Regions from separate parts of the Paenibacillus sp. N22P23 genome, predicted to be linked through region 1. Evidence: riboswitches for the same ligand, from Rfam matches in the RefSeq annotation. Region 1 holds a riboswitch; each other region holds the start of a gene.
What was found. Region 1 has a riboswitch for cyclic di-AMP ahead of AC506A_RS30205 (hypothetical protein). Riboswitches for the same ligand answer to the same signal wherever they lie in the genome.
Positions count from the first base shown of each region.

Region 2: another riboswitch for cyclic di-AMP. It lies ahead of AC506A_RS29655 (resuscitation-promoting factor); the one in region 1 lies ahead of AC506A_RS30205 (hypothetical protein).
Region 3: another riboswitch for cyclic di-AMP. It lies ahead of AC506A_RS22755 (histidine kinase); the one in region 1 lies ahead of AC506A_RS30205 (hypothetical protein).
Region 4: another riboswitch for cyclic di-AMP. It lies ahead of AC506A_RS12030 (3D domain-containing protein); the one in region 1 lies ahead of AC506A_RS30205 (hypothetical protein).

Region 1 covers NZ_JBXENT010000017.1:32,437-37,530, reverse strand. Annotated here, with positions in the region: gene AC506A_RS30210 (DUF4350 domain-containing protein) at 1-1,978, shown strand, start outside; cyclic di-AMP (ydaO/yuaA leader) riboswitch at 2,225-2,393, shown strand; gene AC506A_RS30205 (hypothetical protein) at 2,524-2,940, shown strand; gene AC506A_RS30200 (potassium-transporting ATPase subunit F) at 3,263-3,340, shown strand; gene kdpA (potassium-transporting ATPase subunit KdpA) at 3,372-5,045, shown strand; gene kdpB (potassium-transporting ATPase subunit KdpB) at 5,064-5,094, shown strand, end outside.
Region 2 covers NZ_JBXENT010000015.1:60,637-65,730, reverse strand. Annotated here, with positions in the region: gene AC506A_RS29665 (HD domain-containing protein) at 1-1,313, shown strand, start outside; gene AC506A_RS29660 (TatD family hydrolase) at 1,335-2,099, shown strand; cyclic di-AMP (ydaO/yuaA leader) riboswitch at 2,287-2,570, shown strand; gene AC506A_RS29655 (resuscitation-promoting factor) at 2,792-3,940, shown strand; gene rnmV (ribonuclease M5) at 4,058-4,621, shown strand; gene rsmA (16S rRNA (adenine(1518)-N(6)/adenine(1519)-N(6))-dimethyltransferase RsmA) at 4,618-5,094, shown strand, end outside.
Region 3 covers NZ_JBXENT010000006.1:196,041-201,134, reverse strand. Annotated here, with positions in the region: gene AC506A_RS22755 (histidine kinase) at 1-1,995, opposite strand, end outside; cyclic di-AMP (ydaO/yuaA leader) riboswitch at 2,186-2,339, opposite strand; gene AC506A_RS22750 (DUF445 domain-containing protein) at 2,538-3,797, opposite strand; gene AC506A_RS22745 (zinc ribbon domain-containing protein) at 3,934-4,194, opposite strand; gene AC506A_RS22740 (N-acetylglucosamine kinase) at 4,471-5,094, shown strand, end outside.
Region 4 covers NZ_JBXENT010000002.1:267,352-272,445, forward strand. Annotated here, with positions in the region: gene AC506A_RS12020 (alpha/beta fold hydrolase) at 1-922, opposite strand, end outside; gene AC506A_RS12025 (polysaccharide deacetylase family protein) at 1,091-2,017, shown strand; gene AC506A_RS12030 (3D domain-containing protein) at 2,063-2,851, opposite strand; cyclic di-AMP (ydaO/yuaA leader) riboswitch at 2,955-3,159, opposite strand; gene AC506A_RS12035 (ATP-binding protein) at 3,226-4,365, opposite strand; gene AC506A_RS12040 (TetR/AcrR family transcriptional regulator) at 4,444-5,073, opposite strand.

The DNA of each region.
Region 1 (5,094 bases):
TCATGCCTATGATACCGTATCCGATACAACAGGCGGTTCTGCTATTCCGGCGATTGCATCCGAGCAAATCGGCTCAGGTCGAATTGTCGTGTCGGGTATGAATTTCATTAACGATAAACAATTGGATGAGACCTACAACGCCAAAGGCAATGATGAACTGGGCATTAACCTGTTCAATTGGCTGGCAGGACATGAAGCAGTAGTAAGCTCTATTGCGGATGCCAAGGCGCATGCGGACGACACTTCCGTTGTCGTGGAAGGTACGGTTACGACTGGCGCTGGCGTATTCTTCGATGCCTTCTATCTCCAGGATGCAACTGGCGGTATCATGGCTTTCCAGGAAGTGCCGGCTGACAGTCTGGAAGCAGGCGATCGTGTTCGCGTTTATGGCAAGCTGCAAACGTTCGAGCAGAACCGTGAACTTATTTTTGATACATTTGCCGGTGACGTCATCAAGATCGGTCATGTGAACCCAATCGAACCTGAATTGATTTCTACACACGACGCAGCGCAGGAGGCCGCCCAGGGCCAGCTCGTAAAGGTAAAAGGGACAGTTGTTTCCAAATACGACGACAACTCGTATGTGATCAATGATGGAACAGGTCCTGTGCTCGTATTTACAGACGGCTACATCGCGCTGCAGAACGACGTTCCCGTTCCGCAGATGGTGGCGGGCGATACGTACGAAGCGGTTGGTGTTGCAGGTAAGTATTCGGAAGGTGTGCGGATCAGGGTGCGCGATACCCGTGAGCTGTCTGCTACTTCCGGTAATCCAAGCACGCCAACGCCACCGAGTTATCCGGGTGACACGGACAATTCATCCGGCAAACCTGTTGTAACAACGGATGAAGCTGGCAATAAGATCGCAGATCTGAAGGTCGAGAAACCGTTGAAGCCATCAGCAGACGGATCAGTAATCGTCGATGCAACGACTACTGAGAAAGTGGATGAAATCCAAGTTTCTCTAAACGCTGATGTTGTTCGTCAATTACTGGCGGATTCGTCAAGTACAGCTTTGACAGTGAAGACTTCGCTCGGCGAGTACGCGCTGCCGATTGATGAACTCAGTAAGCTGCTCAATGACCGTAAAGATGCAGCTATTGAATTGACGATAGCCGTGAATAAAGAAGCAGAGCGGACGGCTGATGAACAGGGTCATGAGGTTCTCGCTGCCCTTGAATTCACGATAACGGCTACTGAGGCAGGCGGTAAGCAGCAAGTACTGTCTACATTTACGCAGTATGTAGCGAGAACGATAGTGCTTGATACTGCAGCCGATAGCAGCAAACTTGCTGTTGTCAGAGAAGTTAAAGGAGCTGACGGTAAAACGTCGTACGAGCCTGTACCGTTTACCACAGATGGGAAAGTGATCCATATCTACAGTCTTTCCAACAGCACCTACCTCGTTCTAAACAGCGAGCATACGTTTAAGGATATTGCAACGCACTGGGCGCGTGCTGATATCGAAGCGGCAGCAGGCAAGATGATTATTGCAGGCTTCAATGCAGACGAATTTAAACCGAACGAACAGGTGACCCGCTCGGAGTTTGCGCTCATGATGGCGAAAGCGCTTGGCATGAAAACACAAGGAGCAGCATCGACTTCGTTGTTCCACGATGTCAGTACGAATGCTTGGTACGCAGCTGCCGTTCAATCGTTAGTGGGCTATGGCATCGTGAAAGGTGACGCCGCAGGCAATTTCAACCCGTCAGCAACGATTACACGGGAAGAGATGGCGGTAATCCTGTTCAGAGCGATGGGGCTGGCAGGATATCACTTTAACGAAGCGACTGCGGGGTCCGGCTTCAGCGACGTGAGCAGTATTCACAGCTGGGCGCTGGATGCCGTAACGAAATTGGAGCAAGCCAAGCTGATCAAAGGAGCTTCGGGCAAATTTAACGCGAGCTCGATGACGACCCGTGCAGAGAGCGCGGCTCTGATTACACGTATGTTGGAGGCAGTTAGCTTTACGAAGTAAGGTTTACAAAAACAAAATAATAGGAATAAACAAGGAGCTAAGCGACATGATGAATGTGCTTAGCTCCTTTGCTATTCACAGAAAGGTTTGGAAGCAAACCTATGAAAACCCAATTGAAAAGAATGAGTGCTCAGGATGAAAGCGCAATTATGCGCTCAATTCGATAGAATTGGCGTAATTAGCACTTAAATCAGATTTTACATTCTCTTCTCGCAGGAATAAGATTTGATTCAACAACTTCAAATCTTGCTTTACACGCTGAGTCCTCGCAAGAGGAACGGGGGAACCAATTGGAAGCCGACTTCGATCAGAACGGTTTCTTGGGGTGAATCCATAACAGGTGTTAATTGTTAAGGTAGGGTACTCTCAAGCCCGAATCCGACAGCTAACCTCGTAAGCGTATGAGAGAGAACCCATTCAATCGAGCTTGCGCAGCTTGTTTCTTTACGCTGTGATGAGGCCCGGGAGTAGAGTTTCTCTGCTTCCCGGGCCTCTTTGTGCTGTCTACCGTCTACTATCAACCAACGATCAGGAGAGTGAGTATTGTGAAAGATTGCAAGATTAATGCGATTGAGCTGTTTCAATTTGATGGTGAGCTCACAGATGAACGGCTGCCTGGACATAGTGAAGACTGCATTTGCGGTTTACTCGCCATCACTACGAATGACGGAGGCTGCAGCCTCATTGAATTCCAGATGCACGGCTGTAACCTGAAGGGCGACATTGTGCAGTGGACGGCCATTTACCAGCGAATAAAAGGACTGACAATTGAGGAAGGTCTGGATTATATCCATCAGAAGCAAGAAGCATGGGGAACGGAACGCACACATGTAATGGAATCCGCATTAACGAGCTTGGCTGAGCAGCTGGATCATACAGCTAAAGGAAACAAAGGCCAAAGCTGCGCAGTATGGAATCGCACGTATTTATTCGACCACTCGCAGGCTTACGTCTCGTTCTAAACGTCGATAACGACCGATTTTTATACTTTTTTTACACCTGACAGGAGGTTTCTTTACCCCCTTTTTACGGCAACCCGTATTAAGATTTCCTTATACCGAAGAGGGGGAACTGATAAGCAGCATACTAAACTTTAAGCACACTGAAAGACAAGTATAGTTTCCATCCGGCAGGGGAAAATATTCTCAATTCACGGCATGCAGCTATGGGAGGTAGTAAGGGGTTATGATCAATGATTTTACAATGGTGATATTGTTTGTTGCTGCATTCGCTATATTCTGGGGATTCCTTAAATTCTGTGAGAAAGCCTAGGGAGGTAACGCTATGATAATCGTCGGTATTATTGCAGGTATTCTCATTTTGTATCTAGGCTTTGTATTAGTAAAACCAGAAAAATTCTAAATGGCCAGGGCGGAGGATTCATGACATGAGTATGGGGTTCGTACAGGTAGCCATTACGCTGATCATCATTATGTTGTTGGTTAAGCCGGTAGGCATTTATCTTGTAAAAGTGTTTCAGCATGAGAAAACAGGATTGGATCGTGTGTTTGGTCCGTTCGAACGCATGCTGTATCGGTTAATGGGAGTGCGCGAGGATGAAGCAATGGGATGGAAAAAGTATGTAGCAGCCGTCCTGCTTAGCAACTTCGTTATGATGCTCCTGCTGTATCTTGTCCTGCGGTTTCAGAGCTTTCTGCCGCTTAATCCGGATGGGATCGGCAATATGCCTGCGGGGCAGGCATTTAATACAGCTGTATCGTTTATTACGAATACAAACTGGCAGTCTTACTCAGGGGAGAATGGACTTTCCTATTTGTCTCAATTGCTTGCAATTACGTTTCCGATGTTCACGTCGGCAGCAACCGGCTTCGCAATAGCGATCGCGTTCATTCGTGGACTCGTCGGCCGTCAGGATAACCTGGGTAACTTCTATGTGGATATGGTTCGCGGGATTACGCGTGTATTTCTGCCGCTTAGCTTCCTAGTCGCATTATTTCTAGTATTCCAAGGCGTTCCGCAAACATTCCAAGGTGCTGTAAATGCGACCACGCTTGAAGGAGCACAGCAGACGATAACCAGAGGCCTGGTTGCAACGCTTGAATCGATCAAACATATCGGTACGAACGGTGGGGGATGGTTCGGTACAAACTCGGCGCATCCGTTCGAGAATCCAACGCCGCTTACCAATATGGTGCAAATTATTTGCATGATGCTGCTTCCAACGGCGCTTGTGTATGCTTTCGGTCTGATGATTAAGAACAAGAAGCAGGGCTGGGCCATATTTGGGGCTATGGGACTCATCTTCTTGGTTATGCTTACAGTCGTATTTGTATCGGAATACAAAGGCGTTCCCGCTCTTGATGCCGCAGGCTATCACGGAAATATGGAGGGCAAGGAAGTCAGGTTTGGCGAATCGCAGTCCGCCTTGTTTACAGCGGTGACAACGGCAGCAACGACGGGTTCTGTGAACAATATGCACGAATCATTAACACCGATGGGCGGGTTCGTTGCGCTAGCCGAAATGATGCTGAATAACGTATTTGGCGGGAAAGGTGTCGGGCTCCTCAATGGGTTATTGTATCTCATCTTATCCGTATTTATTTGCGGTCTGATGGTTGGACGTACGCCGGAATTCCTCGGTAAGAAGATTGAAGGCAAGGAAGTGAAGCTGGCTGCGATCGCGCTGCTTATCCATCCTTTAATCATTCTTGCTCCAACAGCACTTGCTCTGGCTACACCGACAGCCGTCGCGTCCATAGCGAATGCTGGTACACATGGGCTATCTGAAGTGCTTTATGCCTTTACATCCGGCGCGGCAAACAATGGTTCCGCATTTGGCGGTCTGACCGCGAATACCGACTTCTATAATGTAGGGATTGGTTTGGTGATGTTGTTTGGCCGTTATATTTCAATCATTGCCATGCTTGCGATTGCCGGATCTCTTGCGGTTAAACGAGTTGTACCGGTAACGACGGGGACGCTGCGCACGAATACACCATTGTTCACGGGGATTCTCATCATGATCATTCTCGTGATCGGAGCGCTTACGTTCTTCCCTGGACTTGCACTGGGGCCAATTGCTGAACATCTGGCCATGCCGCAATAAACTTAAGGAGAGATCATAATGGCTGCTGCACGCAGAAAAACGATAACGA
Region 2 (5,094 bases), on a different contig from region 1:
GTGCTGCTCATCGAGAGGACAAACTCGCAGAAGAGAAAGTATTTAAGGACCCCGTACATAAGTATATTTACGTTCAAGATCAACTGATTTGGCAGCTTATTAATACAAGGGAATTTCAGCGGCTGCGTCGTATACGCCAGCTCGGCACTTCTTATTTGACCTTTCATGGAGCAGAGCACAGCCGGTTCTCTCATTCCCTTGGCGTCTACGAAATTACTCGCAAAATTATATCTCAGTTTGAGCGCAGCGGGTATACCGATTGGCCAAAGGAAGAGAAGCTGGTTGCCCTATGTGCAGCATTGCTTCATGACATCGGACATGGACCCTTCTCTCATTCGATTGAAGATGTGTTCGACAGCCACCATGAGGAGTGGACTTGCCGCATTTTGCTTGGAAATACGGAAATTAATACGGTCTTGCGTGAATTTGATCCGAGCTACCCCGAGCGTATTGCCGCCGTTATTTGTAAAACCTATCATCAGCCTATTGTGGTTAGTCTGGTCTCCAGTCAGATGGATGCCGACCGCATGGATTATTTGCTTAGGGATGCTTATTTTACAGGAGTGAATTACGGTACCTTTGATCTTGAGCGGATTTTGCGAGTGCTGCGGCCTCATCAAGGAAGAATCGTTGTGAAGGAGAGCGGCATGCATGCGGTCGAGGATTATCTCATGTCTCGCTATCAGATGTACTGGCAGGTTTATTTTCACCCGGTTACGAGAAGCTCGGAGATTATATTAAGGCAAATCTTTCGAAGGGCAAAAGAGCTCTTCGGCAGTGACTACGAATTTCATTCATTAATGAAGCCTATTCAGATGCTGCTATCGGGCACAATAGATATTGAAGGCTATTTGGATTTGGATGAAGCACTTGTTCAAACGGCCTTCGCGCAATGGGTCCATGAGCCTGATCCTGTGTTATCAGACCTATGCCGCCGGTTCCTTAATCGCAAGCTGTACAAATATGTAACGATGGATCACCCTGACGAGAAGCTATGGCAGGAAATCCGTGACCACTTGCGAGAAATCGGCCTTCATCCGGACTATCACCTAGAAATTGACTTTCCTTACGACATGCCCTACGATGTTTATCGTCCCGGTTCAACAACTGCTGCGGGCAAAGAGGAAAAACCTCCGATTCTGCTGCTGAGCAGTGATGAACGATTGTCGGAAATCTCTAGCCGTTCGGATATCATTCGATCGATCACCGGTATCCATCAAGGCAGGTACCACCTTTATTACCCGGAGGAACCGCTTCGCGAATCAGCCCACCTGCTGCCTGCGAAAATCCGCGAATTATTTGCTTTAATGTAGAAAGGGGTTTCTAGTTACACGATGTTAATCGACACGCACACACATTTAGACTCGCATAAATTCGACGAAGACCGAGCAGAAGTTATCGAAAGAGCGCAGGCTGCCGGCGTACATAAGCTCATCAATATCGGCTTCAACCGTGAAACAATTCCAACAACGATGGCGCTTGCCGAGCAGTATTCCTTTATTTATGCTGCTGTCGGCTGGCATCCGGTTGACAGCATTGATATGCGCCCCGAGGATTTAGACTGGATTGCGTCGCTGTGTGACCATCCGAAGGTCGTGGCAATCGGCGAGATTGGCCTGGATTATCACTGGGATACATCGCCGAAGGATGTTCAGCAGCGTGTATTCCGCGAGCAAATTCAATTGGCCAAGCAGAAACGAATGCCGATCGTCATTCATAACCGGGATGCTCATGAGGACGTCGTCAGATTGCTCCGCGAAGAAGATGCCAAGGATGTTGGCGGCGTCATGCACTGCTTCTCCGGCAGCTGGGAAACGGCGAAACAATGTCTCGATATGAACTTCTATATTTCATTCGGTGGACCGCTTACATTTACGAATGCGAGGGTGCCAAAGGAAGTGCTTTCACAAGTGCCTCTGGACCGAATTTTGATCGAGACGGATGCTCCCTACCTGGCACCTCATCCCCATCGTGGGAAGCGAAATGAGTCTTCTTTCGTCCGTCTTGTAGCAAACACGATTTCGGAGATAACCGGTAAAAGTGTGGAGGAAGTCGGCAAAATAACCACCGAAAATGCAATGAAATGTTTTGGAATCTGATGAAAACGGCTTTGAAAGCAAGGATTTGGGACTATTCTCGTGATAAAACTGATTTTGATTGAAGAAATTGCTTACTTTTCGCCTATTTTTCCTTGAAATTCGTTAAAATCGTCATTAATCAGTTCTTTACAATGTGCCGCGGTAGACGTTATGATTCATTTCAGAGCAACAAAACTTGTATTCCTTTTCCAATAAAACGCTTAATCTCCGTGTTTCGGAGAGCGGGGGAACCAATTGTTGAAACTGTTTGTATCAAGAAGAAACAGCTTGTTCGTTTCTTCCCCTTAAAACGTGTTCGTCGACTAAAGGGCGACACTGTTTTGTACAAGGCAGACAGCGATAGACATGAAATTCTTCTTGGGGTGAATTTTGCGACTGGCACAGCTAGTATTAATCCGTGCTATTAGCGAATAGGGCGACTCTCACGTCCGAATCCGACAGCTAACCTCGTAAGCGTCAATAAGAGAGATCAACCTCGTGAATGCAACTCCATGCTACCATTGTCTAATGGGAAGCCACGAAACAGATCCTCTGTCGTCGGGCTTCTTTTTGTTTGAAAGAAGCATAAACTGACGACAAAAGCTGTATTATGGAAGTGGTCCGGGGCGGAAATTGGAAAGAAAATCTCTATAGTCGCGTCTATGTAATCATGCAAACAAAGGCGGCGGGGCTATGTAAGGAGGACCGAAGAAATGGGAGCACTCCAGCTTAAGGACACCCATGGGAAACGATCATCCAGCATGTCTTTCGCATTGCGATGGAAGCATGAGAACGTGCGTTTAATTGTACTAAGCGCCATGATCTCAATCGCTATGACTTTCATGTTTCTGGTGTTGTTGTACGGAACGGCTGACAAGCGCGTGTCCGTAGTAGTGAATGGACGAGAAACCATTGTCTCTACGAAGCAATGGGTCCTTCAACGCCTACTGGATGAACAAGCTATTGCAATTGGCACTTATGATAAAGTGTCGATGCCGCTTGATGGCGGTATCAAAGACGGTGACCGAATTGTCATTAACCAAGCGGTGCCTCTTATTGTGAAAGCTGACGGCAAAGCAAGAACGTTGTACACGACAGAAAGAACCGTACAGGCGGCGATCGATCAGGCTCATATATCGATACGCAGTCAAGATAAGGTAGTACCTTCGTTATCCGCGACACTCAAGCCGAATATGATCATTTCGATCACTCGGATTGACACGAAGATCTCGGAGAGTACCCACCCCGTTCCTTACTCCATTGTGAAGAAGGATGATCCCAAGCTAGCGCTAGGGAAAGAACAGCTTGTCCAAACGGGTAAACAAGGCACTGTCGTTAAACGTTATGAAAAGACTTTCGAAGACGGCGTTCTAGTCTCACAGACACTCGTTGAGAAGTTGACCAAGTCACCTTCTGTCGATCAGATTGTGTCGGTCGGGACGAAGAAGCCTGAGCCGAAGGTAACGATGCTGAAGGCGAGTTCGCCGAATGTATCCACCATGACGAAGCGAGGCGTTACTTTCAGTTCGAAGAAAATACTGAAGAATGTAACCCTTACGGCTTATTCAGCCGGCGTGGCTTCGACAGGCAAAGGAAAGAACCATCCACAGTACGGCATCACCGCATCGGGAGCACGCGTTCAGGAAGGCCGTACCATTGCGGTCGACCCGAAAGTCATTCCGATCGGCTGGTGGGTGTATATCGAAGGAATCGGTTTCCGACGAGCCGAGGATACGGGCAGTGCAGTCAAAGGCAACAAGATTGATGTTTATTTTGACAGCGAGTCGTATGCCGATAAATTTGGTCGGAAGCGGGGCTATACTGTGTATGTGCTAGGTCCGAAGAAACCGGAAGCACTATAGGCAGTATTTCCACGGTATGAACATGCGTATCGTATTTCGAGCGTAAATATGCCATCATAAGAAGAGGCGATGCCTCTTCTTTTTGCATGTTGTATTGAAGGGAAGGAATGGAGTCCCATGATTAAAGAAATCATTGTAGTAGAAGGTAAAGACGATACCGTTGCCATTAAGCGTGCCGTAGAGGCAGAAACCATCGAGACCGGTGGTTCGGCGATTGGCGAGGCGGTTATCCGCCGAGTCATGCTGGCTCAGGAGCGCAGAGGCGTTATTATTTTTACCGACCCCGATCATGCGGGCGAGCGAATCCGCAAAATCGTAGCGCAGCGGGTACCAGGCTGCAAGCATGCTTTTCTTCCACAGGAGGAAGCGCTCTACAAAGGGGATATTGGTGTCGAGAACGCATCACCGGAAGCAATCAAGCGAGCACTCGCTAATTTGCGTACAGAAGCGACGTCTGACACTGCAGGTCTTGCTGAGGTCACGATGGATGATTTAATGCAAGCAGGCCTGCTCGTACATCCGCAAGCTTCGGATAGACGGCTGAGGATGGGCAATCTGCTCGGAATCGGCTATGCGAACGGCAAGCAGTTCTATAAACGCTGTTCGATGTTTCGAATCACGCGTGAGGAATTTATGCGGGCTCTAACCACGATGGAGCAGGCGAGCGAAGGAGATCAATGATGGCAGAGGGAATTAAGGCAGGTGTCGACGTCGCTTCACCGAAGCGGACGAAAGACATTATCGCCAGATACGGTTTTACATTTAAGAAGAGCCTCGGTCAGAACTTTCTGATCGATCAAAATATTTTACGCAACATCGTCAGTGCAGCTGAGTTGGATGAGACAAAAGGCGCGCTTGAAATCGGGCCGGGTATCGGCGCATTGACGCAGCAATTGGCACACGCAGCAGGACGCGTAGCCGCAGTGGAGATCGACAATCGGCTTATTCCGATTCTAAAGGATGTACTGGCGGATACGCCGAATGTGCACGTCGTACATGGCGATGTGCTGAAGCTCGACCTGGCGGAGCTGCTAAAGGAGCAGTTTGCCGGGCTCTCAGGCGTAAGCGTGGTGGCGAACCTGCCGTATTACGTAACGACACCGATTCTAATGAAGCTGTTAGAAGAGAAGCTGCCGCTTGAGCACATCGTCGTT
Region 3 (5,094 bases), on a different contig from region 1:
CGCTATTCGGAAGCCGCGGCGAATGAGTCTCTCCGCTTTCTTGTTCACCGTTACCGCCACGAAGATCGATTCATGGCGCCGCCATGGACCGCGAAGCGAACCGTTGCGTTCCCACGATTCCAGACGCTCATCGACATCGTCAGCGATTTCCCGCAAAGCAAGCTCGCGCAGCGCAATCAGGTTACCTGTCTTGAAGAAGCCGCAGAGCGCGTCTTCGACGTCGTCCATTTTATAAATATGACCTTCCCGCATTCGCTGCTGCAGCGTGTCCGGCGCCACATCAATCAGCTCCACCTCTTCGGCAAGCCGCAGCATCATGTCCGGTACCGTCTCATTCACTGCGATCCCCGTAATCTGCTCCACAGCATCCTTCAAGCTTTCCAGATGGTGTACATTCATGGTAGCAATAACGGATATGCCGGCATCCAAAATCTCCTGTACATCCTCATACCGGCGCTTGTTGCGGCTGCCCGGTGCATTGATATGGGCCAGTTCATCGATCAGCACAACCTCCGGATTGCGCTTAATAATCGCATCCACATCCATCTCGGAGTGAACCTTGCCATCACTGTCAATGGACAGACGAGGCACTACCTCCAGTCGTCCGGCCTGATCCTGCGTTTCCGCACGATCATGAGTCTCCATTAGACCGACTACAACGTCGATTTCTTTGCGAAGCAAATCATTGCCCTCGCGAAGCATCATATAGGACTTGCCTGCCCCGGGTGCTGCGCCGACATAGACCTTGAATTTCCCGCGGCGAATCCGCTCGATCTTCTTCTCTACCTCTTGCGCACTTAGCCTCCGGTATGGCTCCGCTGTCATCTTCGGCGTCGCCCGTTTCGTTGGCAGCACTCGCTCTCCCTCATGCTCGGCTCTGTCCGCCATGAAGAAAACGTCGATGTTCCGCATCTGTTTCAGCACGCTGCCCGCGATTGAGCCTTGTGCGATCTCCTGTGCACGCGTCTGCTTGGAATGACCCATGACGATGCGGGTCGCATTGATCAGCATCGCGTATTTGATGAGCGCACGCGGAATCTGCCTTCTGTTATTCACTGAAATTTCTCTGAAGCCGGCATCCACCTTCTCAGTCAGCTTCAGAATGGAACGTTTGAAATCATCTCTTTCCTTCGTAGGCTCCTGGCTGGAATCGACGAAGACCACAACCTCCAGGTCGCCGCTTAGCCGCTTGGCGATTTGCTGACCGCGCCGAATATAGATCGAACCATTCCAGTGATACTGCGCCGCAACCAAAATCCGTTCCGTAGCGCCCGACGGCCCGATGAAGCCCTGCTCCTCGCGGTATTTCTCAAGCGACTCGTTCACGCCTTCGGCCATCAGTCGAAGCGCAATTTCTCTGAGCTTGCCGAGGTTCCCGCGCTTGAGCAGCCCGGGATCTTTAATATTGTTTAAACGCCCTTCATTTAGGCGTGTCAGAATCGTTTCCGGCGATGCATCGATAAGCCTTACCTCATCCGCCAATTCCAGCAGATCCGCGGACACCGTACATTCCGCTGTAATGCCTGTCAGCTTCTGTGCAAGCTCGGTTACCCCTTCGAGTTCGTATACATTCACGGTTGTGATGATACTGATACCGTGACTCAGAAGAAATTGAATGTCCTCCAGACGAGTCGGGAATTTCGCATCCGGACGGTTCTCGTGGGCCAGCCCGTCAACAAGCAGCACCTCCGGATTCCGTTCCAGAATGACATCCAAGTTAAGATCCTTCTTCTCCACGTCCCCCTTGTACCAATGAATGCTCGGGATCCGCTCCAAATCAGCAAGCTGCTCCACCGTTTCCGGCCGGCGCATCGTCGACACGGCGCAGACGACAACCTCAATGCCCTGCTGCTTCAGCGCTTGGCCTTCACGCAGCATATGATAGGTTTTGCCTGAGCCGCTCACGGCACCAACATAAATTTTAAGACGGCCGCGATGAATTTTGGAGATGGATAAGAGCAATTCTTCCGGGGTTTTGCGGCGGTAACCAGCCATGACAACTTCGCCTTCCTTTCTACACCTATAAACTTACATATTCTTCGCAAACTTATTCTTTTTTGTGTCCATTCCTAAACAGCACAAAAAAGAAGCCTGCAGGGATTGCCTCTTTAACACAGAGGAACGCCTCTCGCGGCTTCTAGGCACAAGTTATAATTAAAGTGTCTATATGCACGAACGAACAATCGTTGCCTCTCTAGTACGCTTTCGAGGTTAGCTGACGGATTCGGGCGTGAGAGTCGCCCTACTTAAAGCGTTGACCGAAACGGTCTGTTCTTCAAGATTCACCCCAGATGAGTGGTTCCCCCGATTTCTATTCAGAAATTCAGCGCTATTGCAGAAGATTAAGCATGAATCGTATGTTACGCCTGCGCATGTCTTTTGTAAAGGAAGGCCGCAAACGGTTTCGTTCTCATTTCCAGCCAACTATCGCGAATATAACGCTTACAATCGATTCGATCGCAAGCAGCCTCACTCTACCTCACTAATTTGCCGTTTCTCACAAATAAGGCGAAATAGAACGGACTGCTTCTTCTTATTTAGTTATAACCGAAGCCCATTTCAATTAACCGCAATAATAGACCGATCAAGAAACCGCAAACGGCACCATTGACCCGAATCCATTGCAGGTCCTGACCCACTTTATCTTCTATTAACTCCACCAGCTGATCATTGTCGAGTCGATCGAGGTTCTCCTTCACGAATGAACCGATCTTCGTATGATTGCGTTCAATGAGTCCGGCAACCTGCCCTTTCAGCCACTGCTCGGCATCTTCGACTAATCCGTGGTTCTCCTCCAAGCGATCAAGCAGGCTCTCCAGCATCGGCCAAACCTTGGCAGCGAAATCCTCCGAATGGAGGAACGTTATTCCCTTCTCGCGCAGCGATTCGAACAATCGCGTCATCTCGCCATCCAGATCGAATGAAGCGAGCAGCTCATCGCGCAGCGCATTCAGCTGTCCGGTTTCGGACAAACGCGAAATCAACATCTCCAGCCCTTGATGCAGATGCTTCATAATAACAGCACGCCGATCTGTGCCTTGAACTTTGAGCTCATGAATCTTCGTTAGGATAAAAGATTGCAGCATCGTGCCCAGTTTATCCTCATCCAGATAGCCGATGAACGCATTGACCGCAAACTGCATCAGACCGCCCAGATTCAGCCCTTTCACGAGCTGCATCGCCGCATTGCCCAGCTCGCGGCGCATCCCCTCCGTGCTTGCCCATTCTTCCGCACGCTCCAGCAGCAAATCGAGCAGACGCTCGTCTACGCCATTCTCCACGGCATTTCGCAAGAAGCCGCGAAGCGCCGCTTCCAGATCAATTCGCTCCACCGCGGTGCGAATTTCCCCCGAGAGAATTGGAACAAGCTTCTCCAGCTCTATCGTACGCAGCGCTCCCTCGAGCAGATGAGGCAAGCGCTCGCTGTGTATCGCTGAATGAGCCGCCTGGCGTAGAGCCGGCAGCAGCTGCTTCGCGAGCTCGATCTGCCGCAGCTTCTCGATCATGCTCTCTTTGGCAAGCAGCCGATCCTCCAGCACCCTCACGATGCCATCCGACATCTTCTTGCGATTGCGCGGCAGCAGCGCCGTGTGCGGAATCGGAATTCTCAGCGGGTGGCGAAATAGCGCCGTAACGGCAAACCAGTCCGCAAGCCCCCCGATGACGCCGGCCTCGAAGCCGACATGCAGCAAGCTAAGCCCCTTGCCGCTGAAAGGTAACGTTGCTGCGAAACCTGCAGCCATGATACCCAGCGATATATTTGCAATATGTTTATTTTTCTTAGATTCGTTCGCCATGTTCTTCCTCCTACTAGTGCTTCTTTACACCATACCACTTCATACGAATCAGTTGCAAAAACAGCCCTAAAAACAACAAAAAAGAGACAAGACCCGAGGTCTGTCTCTCCTCCGCCAAAGCCGCTCCTGCACTCGCTTAGCTCTTCCAGCGCTCCAGCTTATGGATGCCGCGCGTAAAGAACCCCGTCGTAAACTTCGGAAAGCCCATGCTCGCGAGCTTCCCCTTCACATGCTCCTTCATGCCGTTCGCCGTTAGATCAGGTAAAGTGAATTGGCCGTCTACATAACAATGGATGCAATACTTTAGGCTCTTCGCTCCACTGGCCTCCGTACCGTTCTTATCGCCTTTGGCAATGGGCATGCCGCAGCTTTGACAGTTCTTGTAGCTGACACTCACGTTCAGACACTCCCCGAGGGTAATTTTGGATTCATTATATGCTTTTTGCGAAAGCTTGTACATGAAGGACATCGAAATTAAGGTTGAAAAATAAATCGGTCTCCTCTACAATAAGGTAAGGAGATGAAAGTTAAAGCACTTTAACTTTCGAAGAAGCAGTTTACTGCTCCAATTCGCTCCTATATTTTTTTCGGTAAAAGTTTAACCGCTTTAACTTTACTTATGGCAAGAAGAGAATACAAGAGATTGAAGCGAGATAGAGTAGGAGTGACATTAATGACTTATTATTTAGGCATAGACGGCGGCGGCACCAAAACGCACGCCTTGCTCACCGACGAACACGGCAACGTGCTTGGCAAAGGTCTAAGCGGAAACGGCAATCATCAGCTGGATGCTGAAGGCGCCGCTCGCCACTTGGCGGAAGCCGTTTCCGATGCACTCACACAGGCAGGCGTCAAACATGAAGATGTACAGCATGCTTATTTTGGCCTTGCAGGTGCTGATCGTGAAGCCGATTATCGTATTCTGCATCCTATCGTGAGCGCGATCGGCCTGCCCCGCTATTCGATCACTTGCGATACGATGATTGGCCTGCGTGCGGGCACGGACCGCTCCTATGGCATCTCCGTCATTTGCGGTACCGGCACCAACTGCGCCGGTCGCAATAAGGAAGGCGTCCATATCCAATGCGGCGGCTTCGAATATATGCATGGCGATTTCGGTGGAGGCGCATCCTTGAACATTGAGGCATTCCGCACCGTTATCCGCGCCTGGGATGGCCGCGAGAAGCCAACTGCTTTGACGGGCTTGGTGCTCGCTTATCTGGGATACAGCGATGTCGAAACGATGCTGAACGATTTCCTTGATCATGAGAAGAAAGTGCCGGTCGATGTAACGAAG
Region 4 (5,094 bases), on a different contig from region 1:
AGCCCGGCAGCCCTTCATGGCCAAAGTCCGGGAAAATTTCTAGACGTTTCTTCGATGTAATCTTGTTATAGGCTGCAAACTGTGTGGACGGCGGGCATATCGTATCCATTAATCCCACGCCCATCAGAACCTCACCTTGAATCCGATTAGCCAAATGCTGAATGTCTATGTAACCCAGTTTCGTAAAAATTTCATCCTCACGCACATGCTGCGGATCGAAATGACGGAAGTACGTACGCAGCTCATGGTAGGCGTCCTTGGCCAGATCCATTTCCCATACGCGTCTATAGTCGCTGAGGAACGGGAATACAGGCGCAAGCTTGGATACTCTTGGCTCAAGCGCCGCGCATGCAATCGTTAAGGCGCCGCCTTGCGAGCCGCCCATAGCATAGACTCGGCTTGGATCCACCTCAGGCATGTCCAAGGCGATGCCTGCAAGCTGAGCCGTGTCGAGGAAGATGTGGCGGAACAGCAGTTGATCCGGTTCATCGTCAAGACCACGGATGATGTGACCTTGATGGGTATTGCCTTTCACACTCCCTGAGTCTTCGGATTTGCCGCCTTGACCGCGGCAATCCATGGCGAACACGGAATAACCAAGCGATACATAAGCAAGTCGCTCCGTCCAATCGCCGGCATGGCCGGTATAACCGTGAAATTGAACAACTGCTGGGTGTGGCGCAGTCGCGTTCCGAGGACGCGCATATTGCGCATGAACACGCGCACCTTTGACGCCGGTAAAGTATAAATCGAAGCATTCCGCCTGTGGCGTTTGGAAAGCGCTAGGAATAAGTTCTACGGCAGCATCTGTCTGGCGCATTTCCGCTAACGCGCGCTCCCAGTATGCATCGAAGTCTGCAGGTTTTGGATTGATTCCTGAATACGTTTTCAATTCATGTAGCGGCATATCAATGGCTGGCATGTTCTATCCCCTTTTCAACTTATTCCCTTACATGTTACGTGTTTGAGACTAACGGTGTAAAGAGGGATCTTTCATGCATGATCAAAGGATGGCAGGGCAAAATGAGAGCGACCGGTTTATGAACGGCTATTCAAGTACATTTTCGCAAGGAGCGGAGGGACGAAGAACATGTTCGGGATGCCTGTAACAAAACGGGTGTTAGTGCTGCTGCTTGCCTGGACCGCATTATTAGGCTCCTCGTCGCAAATGCATGCTGACGATGCCACCTCCTCAGCTGACGGCCTGCCGCATGCCAGTGACTCAAGTCGTCATCTACAGCCTGCAGTCAACCCAGAAGGGCACGGGATTAATACCACTGCCAAGCACGCGGACTCCGTGGCCTTCAACAGTGAGCAGAAACGCAGGAAGAAGAAACGCAGTGCGATGTCATGGGTAACGCTGCAGAAGCAGTTTCCCGGTTCTTTCGTTGTTTGGGGACCACGCGGTGTACGAAGAGTGGCGCTAACCTTCGATGACGTGCCAGATCCGCGCTACACGCCTCAGGTGTTGGAGATTCTCGCTCGTTATAAAGTAAGAGCCACCTTCTTTGTTGTCGGCAACCGAGCAGCCAAACACCCAGCCCTTGTAAGGCGCATGCGTAAAGAAGGCCATATCATCGGCAATCATTCGTATGATCATGCGGTATTCTCACGTATTTCCCGTTATGCCTTCGAGCAGCAAATTTGGCAAACCGATTGGATACTGCGCCCTCTTGCCGGATACAGCCCCAAATTCATACGACCGCCTTACGGTGAAATCACCCCTCAGCAAGTCGATTGGCTGAGGCAGCGAGGCTATATTGTCGTCAATTGGGATGTGGATTCCGTCGATTGGAAAAGTCTAGACAGCAATAGCATTCTCATCAATATCAAACGAACACTGCAGCCCGGTTCGATTATCTTGCAGCATGCCGGCGGAGGCGAAGGTCAGGATTTATCAGGGACAATCGCTGCCCTGCCACGGCTGATTCGACTGCTGCGCAGCAAAGGCTATCAGATTGTAACGCTGCCTGAGCTCCTGAATAAACCTGAGGCTCGCGGTACACGGACAAAGTAAAAACAAAACGGCAGCCCGCCGGGCTGCCGTTTGCATTTGTAACTATTATTCTAGAACGAATACTTTCACGTATTGGAAGCCAAACATGCTGGCTTGCTCTTGTGATTGCGGTACGAAAATATCGATACGATCGCCTTTGATGGCACTGCCTGCATCTGCTGCAATAGCCATCATGCCGCCAGCCGGAAGTCCGCCATGGTCATAGCCTGTAACATAGACCTTGCTGCCAAGCGGGATAACGTTCGGGTCAACTGCAATTGTTCCAAGCTTAAGCGGATTACCGAAGTAGTCTACAGCACCCCATGAGCCGTTCTCAGAAGCGGCTGCTGTATAAGCACTTGCTTTTGCTTGAACAACTTCCGAATAGTTATAATTGCTGCTGCCGATTGTGATGATTTCTTCTTCTCTGTCCACAGAGGTCATTTTCATCGCTTTGCCTACTGCAGCTTTAGACGCTGCTTTTACAGCTTTCGGCGCGGCCTTAGCTTTCGCTTTCGGGGCTGCTTTTGCTTCTGCCTTAGGAGCAGCTTTTGCCTTAGTTGCGGCTTTCGCTTCCGCCTTAGGTGCCGCCTTAGGTGCCGCCTTGGCAGTCGTTGTCTTCTTTACAGCTTTCGAAGCTGGGATAACGATGCTAAGCCCTTCATAGATGTTTTGTGGATCGATCATGGGATTAGCTTTCAGCATCTGCTGAAGTGAAATGCCGAATTGCTTGGAAAGCTCCCAGAACGTGTCGCCATCTTTCGCGCTGTAGGTCGATGCTGCGCTTGCCGTGTGTGTAAGAACAGCAAAGCTAAGCGCTGCAATTATCGCGCTCTTCTTCCATACCTGTTTCATCAAGTTGTATTGCCTCCTTTTGATTTACGGATATCATCCACAAGTGTGCGGATTTATTCCGTCATCGCGATGAAGGACACACAGCTTAATAGCGTGTCATAATCTTCCTTATCGCATGCGGCCTGCGAGGTTAGTTGTCGGATTCGGATTGAGGAGTTCAACCCTACGCTTCGTGAACTAAGCGATTCACCCCAGCGCCAAATGCGCGTTCAGCACTGCATTCCACTTAGGCGGAATGTCAGGCCGGAGGGCAGTGATGCCACTCCCTAAAAGATCCCCCGTACGTTAAGTTTCGGCTCGCGTAATAGAATACCATATCCGGCAAGGCGAATCCTACCGGTAAATACAGGAACAGCCCTCAAAATGACCAATAATTATCCATTTCGCGGAAGAAAGATGCTTACGGTAGTCCCTTTCTCAGGGATGCTCGTAATGTCCATTCGTCCATGGTGGCCTTCGATAATTCGATAACAAATCATAAGTCCAAGACCCGTTCCGCTGTCTTTCGTGGTGAAGAATGGCCCGCCCAGTTTAGGCAGCTGATCCTGCGGAATACCGATCCCCTGATCAATGATTTCGACAATCAGCTCGCTTTGCTGCTGCGCCTTCAAGTCGATCGTAATCATGCCCCCGCTTGGCATAGCCTCGATCGCATTCTTGAGCACATTGACGAACACCTGCTTCAGCTGGTTCTCATCACAGAGCAGCTCCGCTGCAGTCGTATCCGTACGCGAGACGATCTGTACATCGCGCAGAATCGCCTGCGTTTCTAGAAGCGTCAATACGCTTTGAATGATTTTGACCAAGTCATGTTTACGGAACTGATTCGCCTGCGGTTTGGCAAGCGCCATAAACTCCTGCACGATCGAATTAATCCGGTCCAGTTCGACAAGCATAATATCAAAGTATTCATGATACTGGTCAATCTTCGTCTTCAGAAATTTAGAGAAGCCGATCAGCGACGTAAGCGGATTTCGAATTTCGTGTGCGATGCCTGCTGCCATTTGGCCGGCGACAGACAGCTTCTCCGACTGAATCAGCGCTTCCTCTTCCTTCTTTCGCTCACGAATATCGCGAAACACGCTTTGCACGACGGTGCCCCTATTCAAGTAATTGCGAATTCGCGTGCTGGACACCTCGACGTCGATGATCTCGCCGCCTTCTGCAATCAGCTTGCAGTCTAGAAATTCATTGGGCTCATCCGTCTGCATAATCGCTTGAATTCGTGCTGCGGATCGCTCCCAATAATCCGGATGTATGTAACGAAAGCTTCTTTGGCCTGTAATCAAGTCGCTTTCTGAAATGTTCAATAGCTTAAGGCCAGCTTGGTTGGCAAACAAAATATCGTTGCCGTCATGCACAAAAATCGGTTCCGGCAAATATTTGATCAAACGTTGGTAATTGTGCATATCAGACCTGGAATCTACATCGTCAACACCATGATTCATCTTTCCGAGCTTCCTCTTCACGTTCACAGCAAGCGACTTGTTACAATAAACGGCTTTACGCCTCATGTTTCAAACCCTCCGGGTGATGAAGTCTACATTAGGATTTCGCCTCTTATTCTTACAAACCCTGCACGTGAGAAAGTTTTAATGTTGTTTCAAACCGCGAATCATCGTTAGAATGCCTTGCTTGAATATAGGCATCGTCCGCTCAAGCAGCTCATCCGTTGGTTCCGCATGTCCACTGTAAGTGCTGATGAAGCCTTGCAGGTAATAAAACAAGATCCGGCCATTGTTCAATGCAGCCTCTTGTCTCGGTTCCACTGACCCTTCAGAGACGGCAATAAAGAGCACCTGCATAATGTGAGCGAACAGTCTGTTGCGGATAACGTTGACTTCGAGCTCTGGCTGAGGATCATCTACTCGTACCGAGGCGGACATAAACAAGACCGTTTGCAAACTGCCGCTCGTCAGGCTGAATCGAACATATTCGCTGCATACGTCGAGCAGTTTATCCAAGGCTGCCGAATCCGGTTTACCGACTATTAAGTCTAACAGCTTCTGTTCCAGCGTGAGCAGCGAAGGAATCGCAATCTGCTGAAGCAGCTCTTCTTTATTTTTGAAATATAAATAAATGGCGGTATGCGAGCAGCCTGCTGCTTTGGCAATTTCGCGCATCGTCACAGATGAGTAACCCTTCTCTGCGAATAAAGCTGCTGCTGCGGCACGAATCGCTGCTTTCATCTCTTCCGTTAATTGTTTTCTTCTTGTGGTCATAGGACAGCACACCTCATGTTT